One region of the Pseudoxanthomonas putridarboris genome, then DNA from elsewhere that is predicted to be linked to it. Evidence: predicted binding sites of a transcription regulator. Region 1 holds the regulator's gene; the other holds the start of a gene.
What was found. Region 1 encodes FliA, which starts transcription of late flagellar genes. Its sites were predicted from a motif close to TAAAGTTTNNCNNNCNNNGGCCGATAA; they were not measured.
Positions count from the first base shown of each region.

Region 2: AAD027_RS16335 (methyl-accepting chemotaxis protein) is a predicted target of FliA. The motif match lies at 1,540-1,566, and genes of this name have one in related genera.

Region 1 is NZ_JBBWWT010000003.1:36,422-39,774, forward strand. Features, by position in the region: gene AAD027_RS07640 (chemotaxis protein CheA) at 1-237, opposite strand, end outside; gene AAD027_RS07645 (protein phosphatase CheZ) at 369-977, opposite strand; gene cheY (chemotaxis response regulator CheY) at 977-1,357, opposite strand; gene AAD027_RS07655 (RNA polymerase sigma factor FliA) at 1,560-2,309, opposite strand; gene AAD027_RS07660 (MinD/ParA family protein) at 2,306-3,187, opposite strand; gene flhF (flagellar biosynthesis GTPase FlhF) at 3,177-3,353, opposite strand, start outside.
Region 2 is NZ_JBBWWT010000010.1:22,399-25,751, forward strand. Features, by position in the region: gene AAD027_RS16330 (Rieske (2Fe-2S) protein) at 33-356, shown strand; gene AAD027_RS16335 (methyl-accepting chemotaxis protein) at 377-1,459, opposite strand; gene AAD027_RS16340 (DUF1444 domain-containing protein) at 2,192-3,049, shown strand; gene ettA (energy-dependent translational throttle protein EttA) at 3,230-3,353, opposite strand, start outside.

The DNA of each region.
Region 1 (3,353 bases):
GCCGGCGCGCACCATGCCCAGGGCCTCCTCGGCGGCATGGCACAGGTTGACCATGGCCTGGATGCCGAGGAAGCCGGCGCCGCCCTTGAGCGTGTGGAAGCCGCGGAACACCGCGTTCAACTGCGCGCCGTCGGCCGGGTCCTGTTCCAGCGCGACCAACTGCTCGCCCAGGCGATCGAGGATTTCCTGGGCTTCGATCAGGAAGTCGGCTGCGATTTCGGGGGTGACGGCGGACATGGATGGGCGCGGGGATTCGGGATTCGTGATTGGGGATTCGTTGGAAGCAAGGTGCGTGAGCCGGCGACTCGATGAAGCGGGAGCAACGGGCGTGTTGCGAATCCCGACTCCCCAATCCCGAATCCCGGCCTTTACAGGCCCAGCCCGGAGAGCAGGTCGTCGGCGTCGTCCTGCGAGAACGCATTGCGGTCAAGACCGGCAACGGCCGGGCCGGCGAGTTCTGAAGTCTTTTTCTGTTCCGGCGGCAGTCCCAGCGCGCCGAAGCCTTCGTGCACGCGGCGCACGATGCCGGCGACGCGGCGGATGATCTGGCCGGTGAGGTCCTGGTAGCTCTGCGCCAGCGCCATGTCCGACAGGCCCTTGCCGATCCGGTCGACCAGCACGGCCTGTTCGGGCAACAGGGCGGTGTGCTTGAGTTCGTTGGCGTAGCCGCGGCACTGCTCGGCCAGGTCCAGCGTGGTGTGGCTGGCCTGTTCGGTCATCGCGACGACGTGGTCCAGGCGCGCGCAGGCGTCGTCCAGCTCGCCGGCGTCGGTGGGCGGCAGTTCGCCCAGCGTCTGCGCCAGTTCGCGGGCCAGCCGGCCCAGGCCCTGCATCATCGGCTGAGTGCGCCAGGCGGCGATGGCGTCCAGTTCGCGGCGCCAGCCGGCTTCGTCGCCCTGTTCCAGCGCGTCGAGCGCGTGCTGCAGTCTTTCCACCAGCGCGGCTCGCGCGCCGGTGGCATCGGCGACGGCGTTCATCAGGCAGCCGCTCCCAGGCGTTCGAAGATCTTGCCCAGCTTCTCTTCCAGCGTCTGCGCGGTGAACGGCTTGATGATGTAGCCGTTCACGCCGGCCTGCGCGGCTTCGATGATCTGCTCGCGCTTGGCCTCGGCGGTCACCATCAGCACCGGCAGGGTCTTGTAGCGATCGTCGGCGCGGATGGCCCTGAGCAGTTCGATGCCGGTCATGCCGGGCATGTTCCAGTCGGTGACCACGAAGTCGAAACTGCCCTGGCCCAGCGCGGTCAGCGCGCTGTTGCCGTCCTCGGCCTCGGCGGTGTTGGTGTAGCCCAGGTCGTTGAGCAGGTTCTTGATGATGCGACGCATGGTGGAGAAGTCGTCCACGATCAGGATGCGCATGTTCTTGTTGGCGGTCACGGGTGCTCCGGTGCGGCGTGGACGGTGGGTCTTGTGGCGGTATCGGCCGGCGGGAGGAAATGTTTAGGGGCAGGAGGGGCCGGAGCCGGATTGGGCTGTAGGAGCGGGCCATGCCCGCGATGCTCTTGCGTGATCGGGTCGAAGAGCATCGCGCCCATGGGGCGCTCCTACGGGACCGGCACCCTCACTCGTCTTCCAGCCCCGCATCCGCTTTCTCGAACACCTGCAGGCGGCCGCGCAGGCGGACCATGGCCTGGCCGTGGATCTGGCACACGCGCGATTCGCTGACGCCCAGCACGGCGCCGATCTCCTTCAGGTTCAGTTCCTGTTCGTAGTACATGGACAGCACCAGTTGCTCGCGCTCGGGCAACTGACCGATGGCCTTGACCAGTTGCTGGCGGAACTCGCCGCGCTCCAGGTTCTGCTGCGGCGATGGGCCGCCGGTGCGCGAGGTGTTGGGTTCGCCGTGGTCGTCGATGTGCGATTCCAGGCTCAGCACCTGGCCGCGCGCGGCGTCCTCCATCAGCCGCAGGTATTCCGGCAGCGGCATCTCCATGGCGGCGGCCACTTCGGTGGCGATGGCGGCGCGGCCGGTGCGCTGTTCGATCTCGCGCACGGTGGCGGCGGCCTGGCGCGCGCGGCGGTGGACCGAGCGCGGCACCCAGTCGCCGCGGCGGATCTCGTCGATCATCGAGCCGCGGATGCGGATGGAGGCGTAAGTCTCGAACGAGGCGCCCTGTTCGGCGTCGTAGCTGCGCGAGGCTTCGATCAGGCCGATCATGCCGGCCTGGATCAGGTCGTCGATCTCCACGCTGGCCGGCAGGCGCGCCGCCAGGTGGTGGGCGATGCGGCGCACCAGGTCCGAATGCTGGGCGACGAAGTCGGTGGCGGTGCTGCGTTGCACGGCGCGGTATTGGGCGGCGGCGGTGTTCATGCGGCCACCCCGCGCGGCGAGATCAGGCGTTCGACGAAGAACTCGACGTTGCCGCGCGCGCCGGCCGGCGGCTGCCAGCGGGCGGCCGTGCGGGCGATCTCGGCGATGGCGCGCGCCGACGGGCTGCCCGGGTAGGCCTTCACGACGGCCTGCTGGCGCTGCACGGCGCGGCGCAGCCAGTCGTCCTGCGGCACCGCGCCCAGGTAGTGCAGGGCGACGTCGCCGAGGAAGCGCTCGCACACGCGCGCCAGCTTCTCGTACAGCTTGCGGCCCTCGTTGGGGTCGCGGACCATGTTGGCGATGACGTGCACGCGGTCCAGGCCGCGTTCGCGCGCCAGCACCTTGATCAGCGCGTAGGCGTCGGTGATCGAGGCGGGTTCGTCGCAGACCACCACCACGGTGTCCTGCGCGGCCTGGCAGAAGGTCAGCACGCTGTCGGTGATGCCGGCGGCGGTGTCCACCACCATCACGTCCAGGGCGCGCTGCAGTTCGGAGAACACGTTGACCAGGCCGACGTGCTCGGCCGGCGAGAGTTCGGCCATGTGCCGGAAACCCGACGAGGCCGGCACGATCAGCACGCCCTCGGGGCCTTCGACCAGCACGTCATCCAGCTGGCAGCGGCCGGCCACCAGGTCGGCCAGGGTGAACTTGGGCGACAGGCCCAGCAGCACGTCCACGTTGGCCAGGCCCAGGTCGGCGTCCATCAGCAGCGTGCGCTTGCCCTGTTCGGCCAGCGAGACGGCGAGGTTCACCGACACGTTGGTCTTGCCCACGCCGCCCTTGCCGCCGGTGATGGCGATGACGCGCACCGGGTGGAAGGCCCCCGGCAGCGGTGGCGTGTTGCGCGGATTGGTCTGCAGCAGGTGATCAGGCGACATGGCTGGCCTCGGGAGAGCAGGGTTCATCGGCTTCGCGGCGCAACTGGTCCAGGCGCAGCACGAGGTGCGCGCTGTTGGCGCGATGCAGGTCGTCCGGCACGCGCTGGCCGTCGGTCACCCAGGCCATCGGCAACTGGTGGTCCACGACCACCGACAGCGCGCTGCC
Region 2 (3,353 bases), on a different contig from region 1:
CAGATGACAGTGTGAGAACTTCGTTAAATCCGATGAGACTGATTGCACTGAATGACCTGGCGGAAGGCGGTTTCGTAGAGATGGAAGCCATGATCGGCGACGATGCCGAGTCGTTGATCCTCTACCGCGACAGCGCGGGCGTCAGGGCCTGGCTCAACATCTGCCCGCACGCCGGCCGCCGGCTGGACTGGGCGCCGGGCCAGTTCCTGAAGAGCAAGGACGGGCACCTGGTCTGCGCCGCCCATGGCGCATCCTTCGAACTGGTGCGCGGCGACTGCGTGGCCGGTCCATGCCGGGGCGATGCGCTGAAGGCCGTGCCGGTGCAGGTCCGCGATGGTGAGGTGTGGCTGGCCTGAGCGATGCGCGGGCCTGCCGGTCAGCCGATGGCCTGCAGGATCACGCAGTGCCAGCCGGTGCGGTAGGTCTCGTAACCGGGCGAGGTGGCCTGCGCGATGCAGTGCGGATGCTGTTCGTGCATCTCTTCCATGGCGCCGCGCGGCTTCGCGAACAATGCCTCCCGGCCGGGAAACTCCACCTGTCCCGCCTCCGACGCGCCCGCCGAGTCGGCCAGCACATGGCCCTGGCCATCGACGATGCAGACCCGGCTGCGGCACCATTCGGCCTCGGACAGCGGCGTGCGCTCGACGATGGTCTGCGCCAGCGCGTCCCAGCGGAACACGATGCCCAGCACGCCCAGCGGACGGCCCTGCACGCGTCCGCCTTCGCGCACCGTGCAGGAATAGACCAGCACGCGCTCGCCGCCGGCCAGCGGGCTGGCGTGCATCGACTGGAAGCCGAACTCCTCGCCGCTGTGCGTGCGCATGGCGCTCTGGAACCACTCCTGCCCGGCCACCGACTGCCCGGCGGAGCGGTACTGGCGCGGGCGGCCGTTGGCCAGCACGTCGCCGTGCAGGTCGGCCAGCACCAGGTCGAAGTAGACGGTGTAGGAATCCAGTATCTGGCCCAGCCGCTGGCTGGCGTGCGCCAATGCGGCCGGCTGCGGGTCCTGCGCCGCCGCGACCATCGCGCCGTCGGTGGCCCACCAGCGTACGTCGCAGCTGCGTTCGTACAGGTTGCGGTCGATCAGGTCGATGTTGGCCAGCGCCAGGTCGGTCAGGCGCGTGCGCCGCACGTCGTTCTGCAACTGGTCCAGGCGCTCGCGCAGTTCGGTGCTGGTGCGCCCGGCCATGCGGTCGATGTCCTGCGAGGTGTCGCTGACCCGGTGCGACAGCGTGTCCATCTCCTCGGCGATCACCCCGAAGCTGCGCCCGGCCGCGCCGATGCGCACGGCCTCGATGCGCGCGTTCATCGAGATGATGCGGGTGATGCGGTTGATCTCGTCGATGCGTTGCAGCGACTGCCGCAATTGCTTGAGCAGCGAATCCGAAAGCCCGGACACGGACCGGATATGGTCGTCGATGCCGGCATCGACGGCGTTGGCTGCGGCAATTGCGTTCATTGCGCTCCCGTGGGGTGAGGGCGGACTGCGTTGTGAGCCATGCCGCCGTTGCGATGCGGATGGCTGGGGTTGTTGAGGCGCTATCGGCGCGGTGGCGGAGGACTTTAATCGGCACCGGAACGGTGCGGTTTCGCCCCAGAAGGGGGCGCAGTCCGCGCGTCGGTGAAGAATCGCAGCGGCGACGGCCAGGAACCGAAACCCGAAGCGGAAGGGTTATCCCGATCATGGCTGCCAGGCCGTCAGGACGGAGGATGCCCATGTGGGAGCGACGTGAGTCGCGACCGAATGGCGAAAAAAGCAATCGGACGCGGATCAATGCGGAAACAGCGGATTAAAGCGGGAACGGCTTTGCGGGCGCTGTCCGGTTCGATCCATGCGCTTTCGTTTCCTTGATTTTCCGGTCGCGACTCACGTCGCTCCCACAAGGGAGTTGAATCAGCTTTTGCAGGCCAGCGGAGTCCCGGTTTGCCGCAGGCCACCGCGCCCGGGAATCCTTCGATGTGGGAGCGACGCGAGTCGCGACCGTGAGCGGGGGGAACCTGGTCGATACCGGGACAGGCGGAAAGAAAAACGCCGGCCTGTGCCGGCGTTTTCTGGGTTGGTGCGAAGAGCCTGAAGTCGTTGGACCCCGGCCTGTGCCGGGATGGCGATCGCTGCGGGGACGGATGTCCTGTACGGACAGGTTTATTCGGCCAATGGTTCATATCCCTCCCAGGAGATTGAAAGATCGCGATGTCCCTGTTTGGAAAGCTTTTTGGCCGAAAGGCATCGCAGCATCCCGTTACTGCGCATGAGTATGCCGAGCGCTACGCCTCCCTGGTCCGTTCGCGGTATCCGGACATCAAGGTCAGTGTGCAGAAGGACGATTCCGCCGGCCGTACCCGCGTGAGCTGGAAGGATGCCAATGGCGTCGTGGCCGACCAGTTCATGGGCAACTGGTATAGCCGTTACCAGCAGCAGCCTGAGGCATTGCAGTCGCTGCTGGAGGAGCAATTGGAAGAAGCGCTGAAGTCGATGTCGGCCGTCGCGCAGCCCACGCCACCGGACAGGAATACGCTGCTGCCGCTGGTGAAGACCACGGCCTGGCACCAGACCGCCGTGGCGCAACTCGCGGCGGCTGGTGTTGCCGACCCCGAGAAGCAGTTCCTCATCGAACCACTGGCCGGCGATCTGGTGCTGGTCTATATCGAGGACAAGCCGGACAGCATGAGTTATCTGTCGCCTTCCGGAATGGAGTCGCTGGGCCTGGATCTGCCGGCGTTGCGGGTCTTGGCGCTGGAGAATCTGGAGCGATTCCTGCCGCAGTTGGAGATCCAGGGCGGCGGCGGGCGCTATGCGGCCAGGCTGGACCGTAACTACGACGCCTGCATGGTGTTGTTGCTGGACCATTGGCGCGAACGCACCCCCGTGGACGGTGCGCCCGTCTTCGCCATCGCGGCTCGCGATGAACTGTTGATCTGCGGTAGCGGAGACGCACTCTCGGTCGAGGCGCTGCGCGGCATGGCGGCGAAGATCGCCGCGCAATCGGCGTATGGATTGTCGGACCAGTTGTTCACTTACAGGAACAGCCGACTGGACGTATTCGCGTAGTGCCGTAGCTGGGCAAGCGCAGCGCACCCGGGGCATGCGCGGTGTTCCCGGGTGCGCTGCGCTTGCCCGGGCTACGAAAGCGGGGTTGGGACGAGAGGGAAGAACGAAGAACGCCGGCAAGGCCGGCGTTCTTCGTGGGATGGCGCCGACGGGCCCGCGTGCGGCGCACGGGCCATCGCGTCACTTGAGTGCCTTGAACCTCAGGCGGTGGGGCTGCGCGCCTTCGGCGCCCAGGCGGCGCTTCTTGTCTTCCTCGTATTCGCGGTAGTTGCCCTGGAAGAACTCCACGTGGCTGTCGCCCTCG